DNA from 2 places in the uncultured Merdimmobilis sp. genome. Region 1 is predicted to be linked to the other one. Evidence: predicted binding sites of a transcription regulator. Region 1 holds the regulator's gene; the other holds the start of a gene.
The links. The regulator HrcA, encoded in region 1, represses chaperone genes, less so after heat shock. The targets are predictions, from matches to a motif close to TGTTAGCACTCNNNNNNNNNGAGTGCTAACA.

Region 1 (9,522 bases):
TCCTGGTGTTTTCCATCCTGCCCCGGGGCGGCAGCCTGTGGATCACGGTGGGCCTAAAACTGCTGCTGATGCCCTTGGTGGTAGGCATCGCCTATGAGATCATCAAGCTGGCTGGCCGGTATGACAATTGGCTGACCCGCCTCATCTCCAAGCCCGGCCTGTGGCTCCAGCGGCTGACCACCAAAGAGCCAGACGAGAGCATGATGGAGGTGGCCATTGCGGCCATGAAGCCCTGTATCCCCAAGGAGGAAGGGCTGGACAACTGGTAACATCGCTGCCCCCAAACTTTGGGGGCAGTTTTTGTGAGGAGGACACGACCGATGGAACAGCGAGACAGCAGTGCTTTGGAAATCATGCGCCGGGAACTGGGCGCCCATCCCAAACTCCGCCAATTGCAGCGGGAAGCCATTTTGCTTTTGGAGGAAACGGTCGGGGAGAGCGCCGGCTTTGAAGTCCGCCAATTGCTCACCGCTGCCTGTGGGATTCCAGGGGCGATGCTAGGCCCTTGTGGGGAGCGGGAAATCCCCGAAGAAGAGGCAGCCCGGTTTTTCTCCTGGGTGGAGCGCCGCCTGGGAGGGGAGCCTCTTCAGTATATTCTGGGGGAGTGGGAATTCTATGGCCTGCCTCTGCGGGTGGGCCCCGGCGTCCTCATCCCCCGGCCGGACACCGAAACTGCGGTAGAGGTGGCCCTGGAATTTCTCCAAGGACGGGATCGGCCAGTGGTAGCCGACCTGTGCAGCGGCAGCGGGGCTATCGCCCTCGCCCTGTGGAGCCAATGCCCTGGGGCAGAGGTCTACGGGGTGGAGCTCTCCCCGGAGGCGCTGCCCTACCTGCGGGAGAATGTATCAGCCCTCTGCCAAGGGGACAGGATGCCAGTGCAGCTGATCGCGGGGGATGTCCTAAGGGGAGTGGAGCTGCCCCCCCTGGACCTGCTGATCTCCAACCCCCCCTATCTGACGCCCCAGGAAATGGAGGAGCTCTCCCCCGAGGTGGAGCGGGAACCCTCTATGGCTCTGCTGGGCGGAGCCGACGGCCTCCTCTTCTACCGGGAGATCACCCGCCGGTACCGGGACAGCATCAAGCCGGGAGGGGCGCTGGTTTTTGAAGTGGGATACCGGCAGGCGGACCAGGTGATGGGGATTCTCCAGGCTGCGGGGTTCTGCCAGGTGGGTTGCCGCAAGGATCTCGGGGGAATCCGGCGGTGCGTCTTTGGTTTTGTCCCTGGTGGGGAAGGCATCGGGCGGTAGGCCGTACAACGGGGGAAAATTTGATTTTTCTGCGCTGGAATGGAGAAAATCCCTTGACAAAGATATAGAAATACACTATACTATAAAAGCTGTCACAATCCAAAGACAGCAGGCGTCTGTTTTACAGACTGAAATGGGTGACTCCGGCCTGCCGAGGAAGATGATGCAGAACAACTGGATGTAAGTTCAGAACATTGTTTTGTAAGCTCTTTCCGCGGTTTGGCGGGAAGAGCTTTTTTGGTATAGAAGGTTTTCCAGGAGGTGAAAAGATTTGGCAAGCGAGAAAGTTATTGCTCAGAAACAAGAGATCGTCGCAAACCTGAAAGAGAAACTGACAGGCTCTGTCGCCGGTGTCCTGGTGGATTACAAAGGCATCAACGTTGCAGAAGATACCAAACTCCGCAAAGAGCTGCGTGAGGCTGGGGTTGACTACACCGTTGTAAAGAATACCCTGCTGAAATTCGCCATTGACGAGGTTGGCTTCGGCGCTTTGGATGCACATCTGTCCGGCACCACCGCTCTGGCTGTCTCCAAAGAGGATCCGGTTATCGCTGCAAAAATCCTTGCGAAATACGCGGAGGATTCCAAAGGACAATTCAGCATCAAAGCTGGTTTCCTGGATGGCGAAGTGATCGATTCTGATAAGGTGATCGCCGTTGGCAAGCTGCCCTCCAAGGAGCAGTTGCTGGTTCAGTTGCTCAGCGTCCTCAATGGCAACATCAGAGGTCTGGCTGTCGCCCTGAACGCTATCGCGGAGAAGGGCCAGGAAGAGGCTCCCGCCGTCGAGGCATAATCCCACAGGTATGTGGCACCGTGGTTGGGCAGGTTCGCCCAGCGCAATCGTTTGGGCAGAGCCCAACACATGAAAATAAGATTATAGGAGGTAGCTGACATGGCTTCTGAGAAAATTACTAAATTTGTAGAAGAAATCAAAACTCTGACCGTTCTGGAACTGTCCGAGCTGGTGAAAGCAATCGAGGAGGAGTTCGGCGTTTCTGCTGCTGCTCCCGTTATGATGGCTGGCCCCGCTGCCGCTGCTCCCGCTGCTGAGGAGAAAACCGAGTTTGACGTTGTTCTGGCTGAAGCTGGCGCTAGCAAAATGGGCGTCATCAAGCTGGTCAAAGAGATCACCGGCCTGGGCCTGAAAGAGGCAAAAGAGCTGGTTGACAACGCTCCTAAAGCTATCAAAGAGGGTGTTTCCAAAGCTGACGCTGAGGACATCAAGAAGAAACTGGAAGACGCTGGCGCTAAAGTCGAGCTCAAATAGTTTTGCTTCTCTATCTTATAGCCTTCTTAAGCAGCCCGCCATTGGCGGGCTGCTTTTTTGTGGAGTACTTGCGCTGCCCTCTAGAACTTCACAGATAAACCCCTTGGAAGAGAGAGCCGTTGTGTGTCCCTGCGCCGACTGGGAATTTCCGCGGTAAAAGCAAAGGAAAAATAAAAAAGGCAAGCCCAACGGGCTTGCCTTTTTTTGAGTAATTTACAACTACTTCGCGGTTTCTGTGGTCTCGTTGTAGTTGGTGATAGCCGCGTTCACAGCTGTGGCGACATTTTTAATGCAGTCTTCTGGGGTTTGCTGGCCCATAAGGACGAGCTCCATATTTTCCTCAAATTTGGCTCTGGCCTCAGGGAATACACCCAGCAGAGCACCGCTTGTGAACTCGTTGGTGGGGGTGTTGTGCAGCTGGTTGATGGCGGTGGTGAAGTTGGGGTTCTCTTCCAGGTAGGTCTTCATCGACTCAATCTCATAAGACTTGACATTGGTTGCAAAGTAACCGGTACCCTGCATCCAAGCGGCCTGGGCCTCGGGGGAGGAAGCATATTTTACAAATTCCCAAGCAGCGTTCTTGCGGGCCTCATCTTTATTGTCGATGATCCACAGGGAGCCGCCGCCGATGATGACGCCGCCATCCTCTTTTTCGCCGATCCGAGGCATATTGCCGGTGCCAATTTCAAATCTGCCGCCTACGCCTTTGATGACCGAGGCCAGCTGGGCAGTGGAATCCAGGTACATGGCAGTTCTGCCGGCGATGAAAGCATTGCGGGTGTCGTCGGTGTTGCGGCCAAAGTTGCCTACAAAGCCGCTGTCCACTAAGTCTTTCCAGGTCTGGACCACGTTGAGGCCAGCGCCGTTTTCGTCAAAGACCACTTTAGTGGCGTTGGCGGTACGGCCGTTGTTGTTGTCTGCGTAGAACTCGCCCTGGACGGCGATCAGCTGTTCAAAGAACCAGCCGTAGATGGCCATGGAGAAGCCGTACTGGGTGACCTTGTCACCGTCTTTTTTGGTCAGCTTCTCTGCGTATTCCAGCACCTGGGCGAAGGTCTCGGGAGCCTTTTCCGGATCCAGGCCAGCCTCTTTGAAGGCGTCCTTGTTGTAATACAGAAGAGGGGTGGAGGAGTTGAAAGGCATGGCGTACTGCTTGCCGTCCACCGAATAGTAGCTGACCAGGTTGGGCTCAATATCCTCTTTGTTGAAGGACTCGTCCGCCGCAATGAAATCCTCCACAGGGACGATGTAGCCGCTATCTACCATAAATTTGGAACCGATATCATAGACTTGTACAATGTCGGGGCCGGAGCCGGAACCGTCGGTCATAGCGGATTTCAGCTTGGTGAGCTCATCGTCATATTTGCCCTGGTACTGGGCGGTGACATGCACTTTGTCCTGGGATTCGTTGAAATTCTTGATCATCAGGTCGACCTGTTCACCCATGACGCCGCCCATGGCATGCCAGAATACGATCTCGGTGGTGCCGGATTCGGAACCGCCTGTGGAGCTGCCGCTGGACGAGTTACCGCCGCCGCCGCAGCCGGCCATGGAGAGTGTCATCGCGGCTGCCAGCACAGCAGCCAGAGTTCGTTTGAGTTTCATGTTGATCCTCCTTTAATTTGTGTATGATGGTACGCCGCCTATGCGGCGTGGAAGCCCGAAATTAACCCTTGACTGCCCCGGCGGTCAACCCGGCGACCAGCTGTTTCTGGCCTAAGATAAAGGCCAGGATAGAAGGGGCAAGAACCATGATGACGCCAGCCATAATCGGTCCGAAGGCGTTGCCCTCGGCGTTTTGCAGCATGCCCATACCGATCTGGACAGTGCGGTACTCCTTGCTGTCGGTGACCAGCAGAGGCCACAGGTACTGGTTCCAGGACTGGAGGAAGGTGTATACCCCCAGGGCCCCCAGAGAGGGCTTGGTCAGTGGAAGGGCGATGCTGATAAAGAACCGGAAGGTGGAACAGCCGTCAATCTTGGCGGCCTCATTGAGCTCGGTGGGGAGCTGTAAAAAGGCTTGGCGCATGTTGAAAACACAGAAAGCGGAGGTCAGGTAGGGCAGGATCAGCGCTTGGTAGCTGTCGGTCATGCCCAGGCCGCTGATGGTCAGGTAGTTGGCGATGATGATGGCCTGGCTGGGGATCATCATGGTGCAGAGCATCAGCATAAAGATGGCCTTTTTGCCTTTGAATTCCAGGATGGAGAAGGCGTAGGCGGCCAGTGCGCCGGTAAACAGCTGCCCGATGGTGACCACAGTGGCCACAAACAGGGAGTTGAGGATGAACCGGAAGATGGGGGCCATCCGCAGGGCATCGGTGTAGTTTTGGGTATAAAGGCCGCTGGGCAAGAGCCGGGGCGGGTACTGGAAGATCTCGCTGGGGGTCATCAAGCTGACGCTGAACGCGTACAGGATGGGAAGGACGATACACAGAGCGACCACGCAGTTGACTGCCAGCAGGATCCATTTGGTGGATTTGTTTTGTACCATTAGTAGGTCACCTTCTTTTCAAGACGGAACTGAACCAAGGTCAGCGCCAGGATGATGAAGAACAGAATTACCGACTCCGCGCAGGCGAGGCCGAACCGGTTGTTGAAGAACGCCTCCTGGTAGATGGAGTAAACGATGACATAAGTGCTCTGGCCAGGGCCGCCCTTGGTCATCAAGTTGATCTGGGCAAAGGATTGGAAAGAGTTGATCACATTGATGATGAGCAGGAAGAACAAGGTGGGAGAGATGCAAGGCAGGGTGATAGAGAGGTGCTTGCGGAAGAACCCAGCTCCCTCCAGGGAGGCGCTTTCATACAGTTCCGGCGGGACCGATTGAAGGGCGGCCAGGATAAAGATAAAGTTGAGGCCGATGTTCATCCACACGGTGACCATCACCACCGAGAAGAGGGCCCACTTGTCCGAGATCAGCCAGCCGATGTCGGTGCCCAGCAGGTAGTTCAGAATGCCGATGGAGGGGTGGAACACAAAGATGAAGATGATGGACGCCGCCGCCGAGGAAATGGCCATGGGCAGCGAATAGATCGTCCGGAAGAGGCCGGTGCCGGGGATTTTCTCATTGGCCAGTACACCGGTGATAAATCCGGCCGCGATGGAGAAAAAGACCACCATCAGCGAGTATTTAACGGTGACAAATAGGCTGTTGCGAAAGGCTTCCGAAGTGAGCAGGCTGGTGAAGTTGGAAAAGCCCACAAACTTGCTGATTTCCCCCTTGGGGGTGGTGGAATGGAGGCTTAAAAACAGCGTTTTGGCAAAGGGGAAAAACACAAAACAACAGAAGAGGATGAGGGCGGGGGTTATGTACAGATAAGGTTCAATCTTCTGGAAAGGCGTTTTGTGTATGGCGTTCTTTTGGGGGTTCTGCGGGGATGTTTTCGCGGCAACAGCCGACTTTTTCATAGTTGATGTTCCTCCTTGGCAAAGCGGCCGGCTAAGCGGCCCGTTTTGGCTGAAAAAAAGCAATATAAAACTGGCCGTTGATGGGGAAAAGGACAGCTATATTGCAAAAATATGGTATAACAACGGCTAATGGCATTCCGTTTTCTAAATTATAGCATAGGGTTTTGTGAATTTCAATTCAATCCTTTACAACTTGCTCACAGTTTGTTCCGGAATTACCCAAATTTTTGAAAAAAAGATCCGCAGATTGTAAATTTTTTTGACGGTTTTTCACTATTTTGTTGAAATACTTTGTTTTTAATGCAAATATTTGGCGATGTTAATTGGTAAAAAACACGAATCTTTTCTCTTGTGAAAATTGACAAAAGATTAACTGAGTGGGCCAATTTTCTGCCTTTTATTTATAAGGTGAATGCTGGTGGTCTCCCTTGACTGGGCATGTACCTATGGGGAAAAAACTTCCAGGCCCGCCCTTATATTTGTTGTAGCAGGTTGTCCTATCCGCAGGGCTTGCCCTGATTGTAGCATATCCCTGTGGGGACAAAGGGGGAAAACCGCCGCAGCCTCCACACGGAATTGGAAATTTTAACTAGGGGGATGAGGACTCCTACAATCATTGGCTAAAATACGGAAAACACCAGGGAAACCGCAGTATCCTTCCCCATGATGGCCCACAGTGCGCATAAGGGGGAAAGAGCTGGTGAACACTACATCTGGCAGAGAGAATAAATGAGTGCTAAATAATTTATGAATTATTTATGAAAGCTATTGACTTTCAGGAATTGGAATGCTAAATTATAGTTGTTAGCAGTCATACAGAAAGAGTGCTAAATCCAATACCAGAGAAAAGAGGCGATGACAGATGCAGATGGATGACCGAAAGATGCGGGTTCTCACAGCTGTCATCGAAGTGTACACCCACACCGGCGAGCCAGTGGGCTCCAAACTGGTCTCTGAGCAGATGGACGTCTCCTCCGCCACGGTGCGCAACGAGATGGCTGCCCTCTTCAACATGGGCCTTTTGGAACAGCCCCACACCTCCGCTGGGCGGCTGCCCAGCTACACCGGGTACCGCCTGTATCTGGATCAGCTGATGCAAACCCTCCCCCTCACCCCCAAAGAACGGGGCGGGGTGGACGCCCTCTTCAATGTGCGGGACCCCGATCCCGACAAGCTGCTGGAGGACGCGGCCCAGGCGCTGGCCCAGTTTACCGGCTGCGCCGCTTTTACAGCCACCATGCCCCCAGAGGCGGTGACAGTGAAACAGGTGGGAATCCTCCCCTCCCGCAGCAAAGCGGTGGTGATTTTGATCATCGCATCCAACGGGGTGGTGAAAAGCCGGGTTTGCCGGCTGGATTTCGCCTTGACCCCGGAGCTTTTAGAGATTTACAACCGGTTTGCCACCGCGACGCTGGTGGATAAATCCCTGGGGGAAATCTCCAAGATTTACCTCAATTCGGTGGCGGTGTCCTCCGGCGGGTACGCCCGGGTGCTCACCCCCATACTAAGTGGTGTCTATGACCTCTGCCAGGAGATCAGCCAGGGGCAGTTCGCCCTCAGCGGCGAGGCAAACCTCCTCAGTTACAAAGAATTCCAGCCTATCGCTTATGAGGTGCTGGAGTTTTTGGGGGATCGGAAGAATGTCCTGTCCCTGGTCCAAAAGGCCCAAGGCCGCACCACAGTGACCATCGGCCGGGAGAACAGCCACCCGGTGCTGTATGACAGCGCGGTGGTAGTCACCCGGTACCGAATCGCCGGTGGGGCCACCGGGGCGGTGGGGCTTATCGGGCCTGTCCGCCAGAACTACGCCAAGATGATCCCCTATTTGGAGTATTTCTCCGACACACTGGGCTCCCTCTTGGCGGAGACCTATGATGAACAACAATAATCCGAAAGGGGAAAGATACTTGGATACGAAAAAACAAGATCCACAGGTGGAAGATACCGAGCTCCCACAGGTGGAAGAGGCCGAAAGCAAGCCCCAGGAGGCGGCGGAGGAACCCACAGCGCTGGAACAGCTGGAAGAAGAATACCGCCAGCTCAACGACCGCTACTTGAGAACCCTTGCGGAGTATGACAACTTCCGAAAGCGGTCTTCCAAGGAGCGGGAAGCCATCTACCCAGAGGCGAAAGCCGATACGGTAAAGGAGTTCCTCACCGTGGCGGACAGCTTCTCTCGGGCGTTGAGTTTTGAATGCGCTGACGCCGAGTTCAAAAAAGGGATGGAAATGATCCATACCGCCCTGTTGGGGGCGTTTCAAAAGTTGGGGGTGGAGGCTTTCGGGAAACCGGGAGAGACCTTCGACCCCAGCCTGCACAACGCCGTGATGCATGTGGAGGATGATTCCCTGGGCGAAAATACCATCGCCGAAGTGTTCCAGGAGGGATACCGCATGGGGGATAAAGTCCTTCGCTACGCCATGGTGAAGGTGGCAAATTAACGGTGCATACTTCTAAAATTTAGATATATCAATTGAAACATCAGGAGGAATTGAGCTATGAGTAAAATTATCGGCATTGACCTTGGTACCACAAACTCTTGCGTATCCGTCATGGAGGGCGGCGAGGCCGTTGTTATCGCCAATGCGGAAGGCGCCCGCACCACCCCCTCGGTAGTTGCGTTTTCCAAAACCGGTGAGCGGATGGTAGGCCAGGTGGCAAAACGCCAGGCCATCACCAACCCGGATCGGACTATCAGCTCCATCAAACGCCACATGGGCAGCGATTATAAAGTGTCCATTGACGGCAAATCCTACTCCCCCCAAGAGATCTCGGCTATGATCCTGCAAAAGCTGAAAGCGGATGCGGAGGCTTATCTGGGTGAGAAGGTCTATGACGCGGTTATCACCGTCCCTGCTTACTTCACCGACGCCCAGCGCCAGGCCACCAAGGATGCAGGCAAAATCGCCGGCCTGGAAGTGAAGAGAATCATCAACGAGCCCACCGCTGCGGCTTTGGCGTACGGTGTGGACAAAGAGCAGGATCAGAAGGTCATGGTCTATGACTTGGGCGGCGGCACCTTCGATGTCTCCATCATCGAGATGGGCGACGGGGTACAGGAAGTTCTGGCCACCGCAGGCAACAACCGGCTGGGCGGCGACGACTTCGACGAGCGGATCATGAACTACCTGATCAGCGAGTTTAAGAAGGAGTCCGGCGTGGACCTGACCGGCGACAAGATGGCTATGCAGCGGCTGAAAGAGGCTGCCGAGAAGGCGAAGATCGAGCTGTCCGGCATGACCACCGCCAGCATCAACCTGCCCTTCATCACCGCCGATGCCACCGGCCCCAAACACCTGGATCTCTCCTTGACCCGCGCCAAATTCAACGAGCTGACCGCCGACCTGGTGGAGGCCACCATGAACCCGGTTCGCCAGGCGATGAGCGACGCTGGCCTGAAACCCTCTGATATCGACAAGGTCCTGCTGGTGGGCGGTTCCTCCAGAATTCCCGCGGTTCAGGATGCGGTCAAAGGCTTCATGGGCAAAGACCCCTTCAAAGGCATTAATCCTGATGAGTGCGTTGCCATTGGCGCAGCCATCCAGGGCGGCGTTTTGGGCGGCGAGGTCAAGGGCCTGCTGCTGCTGGATGTCACCCCCC
Region 2 (9,522 bases), on a different contig from region 1:
ATGCTGGATTTGTGGGAAGAACTGGTGATGATTGAAAGCGGCAGTCAGCAGAAGGCCGGGGTGGATAAAGTCTGCGCCCGCCTGAAAGAGGAGATGGAAAAGGCCGGGGTCAAGACCCGGGTGGAGGAGATGGAAAAGGCTGGGAACTCCTTGATCGGATTGTGGGGAGAGGGCCGGCCGGAGAAACCCCTTCTGTTCCTGGGCCATATGGACACGGTATTCAATGAGGACGGTGTCACCAAAGAACGCCCCTTTACCATCAAGGACGGCATGGCTTACGGCCCCGGCGTGCTGGATATGAAGTCCGGCCTGATTATTGGCCTCTACGCCATGAAGGCACTGAAAGAAGCAGGCTATGACCAGCGGCCCATCAAGTTCCTCTACACCGGCGACGAGGAGCCCGGCCATGTCAACTCCACCGGCACCCAGCTTCACCTGGACGAGTGCGAAGGGGCGATGGCCGCCCTCAATTTTGAGACCGGCTATCCCCACGACGGCATCGTGGTGGAGCGCAAAGGCTCGGCCAACTTCACCGTAGAGGTGGAGGGGGTGGCCGCCCATGCGGGCAACTCCCCGGAAAAAGGCCGCAGCGCCATCCTGGAAATGGCCCACAAGATCATCGAGCTCCAGGCCCTCAATGATTTTGAGAAGGGTACCACCGTCAATGTGGGCCTCATCACCGGCGGCACCGTGGTCAATGCCGTTCCCAATTGCTGCACGGTAAAGGTCGATGTGCGATATGTCACCATGGATGCCCTAGAGGAGCTGCGGCCTAAGGTGGAGGCCATCTGCGCCAAAACTTTTGTGGACGGCACCAAAACTACCCTCACCTGGGAAAGGGCCGCCACTCCCATGCCCTGCAGCGAAGGCAATATGAAACTGCTGGAGGTTTTAAAGGCCACTGCCGAGGAGATCGGCTATCCCGGCCAGCTCTCCGCCCACAAGGTGGGAGGCTGGTCCGATTCCTGCATTGTCGCTTCCAAGGGGATCCCGGTGGTGGACGCCCTGGGCACCAAGGGTTCCTGGAACCACGCCCCCAATGAGTATGCCGAGGTGGAGTCCCTCTTTACCAGGGCCAAACTGGCAGCGGCGTTTGTCATCAACCTGAAAGACGACATCCAGTAGGCCAATGGAAAAACGGGAATTGGACGCCGTCAACATCGGGGAGAAGATCCAGGCATACCGGCAGCAGAAGGGGCTCAACATCAAGGAGCTCTCCCGGCTGGTGGGGATTTCCCCCTCAATGCTCAGCCAGATGGAGCGCAACCTAGCCAACCCCTCCATCAACACGTTAAAAGCCCTCTCCGCCGCGCTGGAGACCCCCCTCTATTACTTTTTTATGGGGGAGAGCCACAAAGAGGAAGTGGTGGTCCGCCCCCAGGACCGGAAGACTGTCGTCACCCCCCAGATCACCGAAGGGTCGTACCGTCTGCTGACCCCCGATGCCTCGGGGGAACTCTCCTTTTATGAAATGTACCTATCCCCTTTCCACGGCTCCACCGACCGCTCCATGGTCAGTGAGAGCGAGAAGGTCTGCCTGGTACAGGCCGGGGAGGTCACCCTGTTTATGGACGACCAGGAGTACCATCTCCTGCCGGGGGACAGTGCCCGCATCCCTCCCCGCAGCCGCCACGGGTGGCTGAACCGGGGGAAGGAGGAGGCCCGGGTGGTCATCGCCACAGCGGCCCCCTTGCTGTAGACAACGAGAAAAAGCCCCCCTACTTAGCCTTGGCGGCGGTGGGGGAGCTTTTTGCGTATTGGAAAGGGGGCTTTCCCGCGGTTTAGGTCTGGACAGCTCTGGTTTTGTTGAGGGAACTACCCGGCCCCTTAGGGGAGTTGCCGACAGAGAGAGGGAAATGGAGCCATCCGCCAGGGCACACATTGGGACATCGGGCTTTCCCTTTTCCTGGAAGGCAGATTGCACAGAAGGAAAACACCAAATTTGACGAAACCAACATAGATTTAATGTGATTTAATTTGAACGTAAAAACGTAAGAATGGGTGCAGTCGGTTTGTTCCCAGAAAACATACAAAGTTGGTGCATTCTGTCAGCGGAGTATGGACAGAGGCCGGGAAAATGCAGCAGAATCCCCTGTCGAAAAAGAGAGAATCTCGTTCAAGGGCAAAAAACTGCCAAAACCATCCAGCTATGCAGGGCGGAGGGGAAGTAGTAGAGAAAAAGGAACCGTCGGTTTAAACAGGGAATATCGCTGAAATTGGAAGAAAACAGTCGAATTTGACAACGAATGGAAGGGCCGGGGGATAGATTCCCCTTGCGCCCTTGACAAGTCAAAAATATCGTGTAGAATAGAATTAAATTATTAAATTTCATTGAATTTAATAGGCTAAAAACCATTCATGGAAAGGGGAAACATGATGAAAAAGCTAACAGAAATTCGTTGGCATGGCAGAGGCGGACAGGGCGCTAAGACCGCGTCTCTCCTGCTGGCAGACGTTGCTTTCAGCACCGGTCTTTACATCCAGGGCTTCCCAGAGTACGGCCCGGAGAGAATGGGCGCGCCCATCACCGCCTACAACCGCCTCTCCAATGAGCCCATCCGCGTACACTCCAACATTTACGAGCCCGACTACGTGGTGGTTGTGGATGAGACCCTGCTGGACTCTGTCGACGTCACCGCTGGCCTGAAACCGGAGGGCGGTATCGTCATCAACTCCGCCAAAGACCCCGCCGAGCTGCGCGCCAAGCTGAAGGGCTACACCGGCAAGGTGTATACCATCGACGCCAAGAAGATCTCCATCGAGTGCATCGGCAGAAACATGCCCAACACCCCCATGCTGGCTGCTGCGGTGAAAGCGAGCGGCTTCATGGATGAGAAGCTGTTCCTGGAGAACATGGAAGCTTCCTTCAAACACAAATTCGCTTCCAAACCCGAAGTCATCGCGGGCAATATGAAGGCCCTCGAAGTCTCCCTGAAGGAGGTTCAGTGCAATGGCTAAAGAAAATTTGATGAAAGATATCCACGAAAAGAGCGCCTACGCCGAGCTCACCCCCGGTGGTGACATCTACGGTTCCGGCAACTCCCGCTTCTTCAACACCGGCGAGTGGAGAACCGCTACCCCCGTGTTCGTTCCTGAAAACTGCAAACAGTGCCTCTTGTGCGTACCGGTCTGCCCCGACAGCGCTATCCCGGTGGTAGACGGCAAGAGAGGGGACTTTGATTATGACCACTGCAAAGGCTGCGGCATCTGCTTCAAAGTCTGCCCCTTCAAGGCAATTACCTTTAACAAAGACTAAGGAGGAGAGAACATGGCAATCAGAGAGAGATTATCGGGCAACGAGGCGGTCTCCTATGCCATCCGGCAGGTAAACCCCGATGTTATGCCCGCATTCCCCATCACCCCTTCCACCGAGATTCCACAGTTTATCTCCCAGTATGTCGCCAACGGCCAGATCGACACCATCTTTGTCCCCGTTGAGTCGGAGCACAGCGCAATGTCCGCTTCCATCGGCTCCGAGGCCGCCGGCGCCAGAACCATCACCGCCACCTCTTCCTGTGGTTTGGCCCTGATGTGGGAGATGCTGTATGTGGCCGCTTCCTGCCGCCTGCCCATCGTGCTGGCTTGCATCAACCGCGCCCTGTCCGGCCCCATCAACATCAACAACGACCATTCCGACTCCATGGGCGCCCGGGATGCCGGCTGGATCCAGATCTATGCTGAGAACGCCCAGGAGGCCTACGACAACTACATCATGAGCTTCCGCATCGGTGAGCACAAAGACGTTCTGCTGCCGGTTATGGCCTGCCAGGACGGCTTTATCACCAGCCACGCTGTGGACAACATCACCCTGTTGGAGGATGAGAAGGTCAAGGCGTTTGTCGGCGAGTACAAGCCGGAGAAATGCCTCCTGAACCCCGCCGAGGCCCTGTCTGTCGGCCCCTACGACACCGTCCATTACTACATGGAGCATAAAAAACAGCAGGCTGTCGCCATGCACAACGCCAAGAAGGTCATCCTGGACGTCGCCAAGGAATACGAGGAGCTGACCGGCCGCAAATACGGCTTCATCGAGGAGTACAAGATGGAAGATGCCGAGTATGCCATGGTCATCATCGGCTCCTCTGCCGGCACTGCTAAGGACGCTGTGGATGAGCTCAGAGCCCAGGGCGTCAAAGCCGGCCTGATCAAAGTCCGCGTGTACCGCCCCTTCCCCGGCGAGGAGATCGCCGCCGCCCTGAAGAACGTCAAGGCTGTGGCTATCATGGACAAGGCGGAGAGCTTCTCCGACATCGGCGGCCCCTTGGGCGCTGACGTCCGCGCTTCTATGTTCGGCGTCTGCAACAATGTGAAGGCCATCAACTTTGTCTACGGCCTGGGCGGCCGCGACGTGAAGGTGGACGACATCAAGTGCGCCTTCGGCAAGCTGGAAGAGGTTGTCAAAACCGATGCAATCCCCACAGGTTACCAGTACCTGGGAGTAAGAGAATAAGGAGGCGACAGGCATGGCTTACAACTTTAAAGAAGAGATGAGCAAACCCGAGCGTCTGTCGGGCGGCCACAGATTGTGTGCCGGCTGTGGCGCCGGTATCGCCGTAAGAGGTGTGCTTCGTGCGCTGGACGCCGATGAAAAAGCGGTTATCACCAGCGCCACCGGATGCCTGGAGGTATCCACCTGCATGTATCCCTATACCTCTTGGAACGATTCCTTTATCCACGCGGCGTTTGAGAACTCCGGCGCCACCTGCAGCGGTGTGGAATCCGCCTACCGCGCGCTGACCCAGAGAGGCAAGCTGAACGAGAAATATAAATTCATCGCCTTCGGCGGTGACGGCGGCACCTACGACATCGGCTTCCAGTCCCTGTCCGGCGCCATGGAGCGCGGCCACGATATGGTGTATGTCTGCTACGACAACGAAGCATACATGAACACCGGTATCCAGAGAGCCTCCTCCACCCCCAAATATGCCGAGACCACCACTTCTGCCGTGGGCAAATGCAGCCCTGGTAAGGCCCAGTCCCGCAAAGACCTGGCTGCGGTGATCGCCGCCCACGACATCCCCTATGTGGCCCAGACCACCTTTATCGGCAACTTCAAAGACCTGCATGAGAAGGCTTACAAGGCCATCCACACCCCTGGTGCGGCTTTCCTGAACGTCATGGCTCCCTGCCCCAGAGGTTGGAGATACCCCTCTGAGGACATGATGACCGTCTGCAAGATGGCTGTAGAGACCTGCTTCTGGCCTCTGTTTGAGGTGGAGAACGGCGTTTGGAAGCTGTCCTACCGTCCCAAGAACAAGCTGCCCATTGAGGAGTTCCTGAAGCTCCAGGGCCGGTTCAGACACCTGTTCAAACCCGGCAACGAAGCTCTGATCGCCGAGATCCAGAAGGATGTTGACGAGAAGTGGGCCCAGCTGCTGAAAAAATGTGGCGAAGAGCTGTAACTGCAAATAGGATACTACCCAACCGTTTCCCAATGGAGAAAAAGGGCCAGGCTTTTGCCTGGCCCTTTTGTTCTATTATGGGGAAACGCTGATTGGGGGGATAGAAAGAGCCCGGCAACAATTGCCGGGCTCTTTCTTGTTAGCCTTCGATGGAAATGTACTGGCTGGATTCGATGGCCTTGGGCTGTTTCTTGGGGACAGACAGCTTCAAGATGCCGTCCTCAAATTTGGCGCGGATCTCTTCTTGGGAGATGCCGTCCCCCACATAGAAGGTGCGGCAGCACTGGCCGGTGTAACGCTCTTGACGGATGTAACGGCCTTCTTTGTCGGTCTCATCTTTATCAAGACCCTTGGATGCGCTGATGGTTAGGTAACCATTTTTCAGCTGGGCCTGAATGTCCTCTTTCTTAAAACCAGGCAGGTCGATGGCCAGCTCATAGCTGGAATCGGTCTCCCGTACATCGGTTTTCATCAAGTTCTTGGCGTGTTTGCCATACAGAGGGTTGCGTTCCCCAAAAAAGGTTTTTTCAATGGGGGATTCAAACCAATCATCAAACAAGTTTTCTCCAAAGATGCTAGGCAACATACTTCATTCCTCCTATTCACGATGGATATTGCCTGCCAGGGGGGACCTTTCTGGGCCCCTTTCCTTGGTACGCCTTTAGAATACCACTGGGATTTAGCACTGTCAACACTAGAGTGCTAAAATTAACATTTTCCTCAAAAATTGTTTTCATTTCATGCAATAAGAGACAAGAGGGCCTAGGCGCAGCAAAAGGGCACCCGTAGAAACGGGTGCCCTTTTGCCTTTTAGACTACTGGCTCTATATGACGTGACAGCCAATCCCGATAGACGGCCAGCTGCTGGGGGGTGTGGAAAAAGTGCTCCCCGCCTTCCAGAACCTGCAAATCGCAGGAGAACCGCCGGGCAAAGGCATGCACCACCTCCGGCTCGCTTAGGGTATCCTGGGAGCTGCACAGGATGGCAGTCGGGGCATCCCACTGGTCGATGGGATGGCCCTTTACATAACGGTAATAGTCCCAATACAGGGTTTGACCCATGGGGGTGGGAATTTCCCCCTCTGCTTCCAGCTGCTGGGGGGTGACCTGGAACCAGCCCATCATATTCCCGATGAGCCGCTCCATATCCACCACTGGGGAAAGGAACAGGGCCTGCTCCAAGGGGAATCCCCGGCAGGCGAGGAGGCCGAAATATGCTCCTAAGCTGCACCCGAATAGCCGGATGTGGGAGGCCAGGGTTTGGGCGTAGGCCATGACCTGAACCAGTTCCGGGACACAGGTCTGCGCCTTACACAGGGCGGGATGGCCTTGGCGGTCCCCATGCTCCGGGAGGTCGAAACTGAGGACCCGGTAGCCTTTGGGCACTGCCTCCCGGGCCAGCAGGGCGATGACCTCATCCCCTTTGTGGGAGCCGCTGCCGTGGACCGCCACAATCAGCTGGCTGGAGGGGGCACCCCACAGGAGGGCGGGGATTTCCCCGATAAAAATAGGGGTTGTGTCCATAAAATATCCTCCTTTCGAGGACAAAGAAAGGCAGGGATTCCCCCGCCAGGTGGAATTACCAAGAGGGTTCCTCCCCACCTGCTGCCAGCAGGAAAATGGGGTTCTGCGCCATCAAAAGATGGCTGCTGCCCAGGAGTTTGGCCCGGCTCACCCCGATTTGGACCCACTCTGCGCCGGATAAGCCCAGCCGGGTGAGGAGGGTTGTTCCCTGGGCGAGGGTCTCCAGAGTCACAGCGCTGATTGCCACCCGGCACCGGGGGTTTTTTTCAAGCACAGCCTCCAGAATCCCTTGCAGCTCCCCTTTGGAGCCGCCTACAAACACCGCGTCAGGCGGGGGGAGGGGTTTCAAAGAACCCGGCGCCCGGCCAGGAACCACCTCCATGTTGTAAGCGCCGAAGCGCTCCCGGTTGGCGGCGATCAGCTCCAGGGCGGCGGGATTTTCCTCTATAGCGTAGATCCTGCCCCAGTGGGCGGCAAGGGACATTTCTACCGAAACCGACCCGGTGCCCGCCCCCACGTCGTAGGCGACGCTGTGGGGGGAAAGGCGCAGCTTGGAGAGGATAACCGCCCGCACCTCCGCCTTGGTCATGGGGACTTCTCCCCGCAGAAAGGCGCTGTCGGGGATGCCAAAAGAGCCAAATTCCCGCCGGAAGGACGGTTTTTGCCGCCGGGCGAGGAGGGCGCTTAAAGAGGGGAACGGCCGATGGGCGATCTCTTTGGCTGTGGCGGTGACCACTTCTTCTTCCGGGTAAGAGAGGTTGGATGCCACCGTCACTAGGGTGTCCCCCAGGCCCGCCCGGCAGAACTCCCCGCAGATGGCGCCGGGGGTCCACTTCCCCCCAGTGAGGTAAAAAACCGATGGATGGTTGAGCAGCGGGGCGAGGACGTCTGTATCCACCCCATGGGCGCTGACCAGGCAAAATTCCTGCCAGGGAATCCCCAGCCGGGCCGCGAGGGCCTGCACCGTGGAGATGCCGGGAAGCACCTCTACTGGGATGCCGTGCTCCTCCAACAAGGGGAGGAGCTGCCGCGCACCGCTGTAAAAGCCGGTGTCGCCGCTGTAGGCCACCACTGCCCGGCGGCATCCGGGGTGGCTTTGGAGGAAGGAGAGAATCTCCCCTGGGGCATAGGTAGCGACCCGCTCCCCGCAGAAGCCGGGGATGCTATCCAGCACTCGCCTGGCCCCCAGAAGGACATCCGCTTCCCCCAGGGCGGCTTGGGCTTTGGTGGTCAGGGAGCCATTCCCCATGCCGACGCCCAACAGTGTTACTTTCATAAAGTTCCCCCCTTACTGGTTCATCCCGTAGCCACGGGGGGTGACCAGCCGATCCCCCACCCGGCGGGTGGAGCTGTTGCCGATGAACACGGTGGTGAACATGTCCAGGTTGTCCGTCTCCCGCAGCTCCCCAAGGGTGAGGATGGCCGATTCCTCCCCTGCCCGGCCGATGTTCCGGGCCCAGCCGCAGAGCCGGTCGCCGGGGAGGACCTCCAGCAGGGCGTCGCAGGCGATTTTCAAATGGTCAGGGCGGGACTTGCTCACCGGGTTGTATAAGCAGAGGACAAAATCCCCCTGGGCAGCCAGCCGCAGCCGTTTTAAGATCAGTTCCCAGGGGGTGAGCCGGTCGCTGAGGGAGATCACCGCAAAATCGTGGGTCAAGGGTGCGCCCAGCAAGGCGGCCCCGCTGGTGGCGGCGGTCACTCCGGGGAGGATTTCCACTTCCACCTGGGGGAATTCCTCCGCCAGTTCCAGGATGGGGCTAGCCATCCCGTAGACGCCAGGATCCCCGCTGCATACCATGGCCACCCGGCGGCCTTGGCCGGCGGCCTCCAAAGCAGCCCGACACCGGGCGATCTCCTGGGTCATGGGGGTAGAAAGCAGCTCCTTATCTGGATAATACTCCCGGATCAGATCGATGTAGCCGGTGTAGCCGCAGATCAGATCCGCTTCCCCCAGGGCTTCCTGTGCCTGGGCGGTCAGTCCCTGGGGGCCGCCCGGGCCGAGGCCAACTACGGTCAGCTGTTTCATGGGGATCAACCTCCTTTAGGTGTTAGTTGTCGAAAAATCCACTTGATAGGGAGCTGCGGCCAGCGCCACGGTGACGCCGTCCCCTACCTGTTTGGGGAGGAGGAGCCGCCCGCCGCTTCCCTGGACAGCGCTGCGCTCGCAGACGTTGTCCACCCCCACTGTGGCCTCCACAAAGGGGGAAGGGGTGAAGCTGCCAGGGGTTCCCATAAGTTCCCCGGCGGTATAGGTGAGAAAGGGGAGGCCCAGTTTATGGCAAAGGGCGAGAAGGCCCGGCTCCCCGGCTTTTCGGTCGATGGAGGCGATCTTCCCCAGCGCTTGGGGGCAGAGGTTTGCCGCCTGGAAGGCAGACCGCAGAGATCGTTCCAAGATTTCCTGGGCAATGCCCCGGCGGCAGCCTATCCCGGCGCACACAATGGGGGGGATGAGCTGGAGGGCCTCCGGGCAAGGGCAGGGATGGATGCCCAGATAGAGGTCACACGGTTCTTCCTCCCCAACCAGGAGGAGCCCAGCAGGCAGGGCTCCGGCCACCGGGAATTCACTGAATACCCGGATGGTTTCCCCATCCAGTAG

Region 2: the regulator HrcA is predicted to act here: its motif matches at 6,080-6,110, upstream of RDQ42_RS03760 (Hsp20/alpha crystallin family protein).

What each region holds. Positions count from the first base shown of each region.
Region 1 is NZ_CABRJC010000002.1:124,831-134,352, forward strand. Features, by position in the region: gene RDQ42_RS01995 (DUF1385 domain-containing protein) at 1-269, shown strand, start outside; gene prmC (peptide chain release factor N(5)-glutamine methyltransferase) at 321-1,247, shown strand; ribosomal protein L10 leader region at 1,329-1,495, shown strand; gene rplJ (50S ribosomal protein L10) at 1,519-2,040, shown strand; gene rplL (50S ribosomal protein L7/L12) at 2,140-2,514, shown strand; gene RDQ42_RS02015 (ABC transporter substrate-binding protein) at 2,734-4,119, opposite strand; gene RDQ42_RS02020 (carbohydrate ABC transporter permease) at 4,181-5,005, opposite strand; gene RDQ42_RS02025 (carbohydrate ABC transporter permease) at 5,005-5,922, opposite strand; gene hrcA (heat-inducible transcriptional repressor HrcA) at 6,785-7,810, shown strand; gene grpE (nucleotide exchange factor GrpE) at 7,830-8,363, shown strand; gene dnaK (molecular chaperone DnaK) at 8,421-9,522, shown strand, end outside.
Region 2 is NZ_CABRJC010000004.1:42,423-51,944, forward strand. Features, by position in the region: gene RDQ42_RS03730 (M20 family metallopeptidase) at 1-1,125, shown strand, start outside; gene RDQ42_RS03735 (XRE family transcriptional regulator) at 1,130-1,699, shown strand; gene RDQ42_RS03740 (2-oxoacid:acceptor oxidoreductase family protein) at 2,377-2,958, shown strand; gene RDQ42_RS03745 (4Fe-4S dicluster domain-containing protein) at 2,951-3,256, shown strand; gene porA (pyruvate ferredoxin oxidoreductase) at 3,269-4,450, shown strand; gene RDQ42_RS03755 (thiamine pyrophosphate-dependent enzyme) at 4,464-5,402, shown strand; gene RDQ42_RS03760 (Hsp20/alpha crystallin family protein) at 5,542-5,988, opposite strand; gene RDQ42_RS03765 (carboxylesterase) at 6,213-6,926, opposite strand; gene cbiE (precorrin-6y C5,15-methyltransferase (decarboxylating) subunit CbiE) at 6,982-8,202, opposite strand; gene cobJ (precorrin-3B C(17)-methyltransferase) at 8,215-8,952, opposite strand; gene RDQ42_RS03780 (cobalamin biosynthesis protein) at 8,968-9,522, opposite strand, start outside.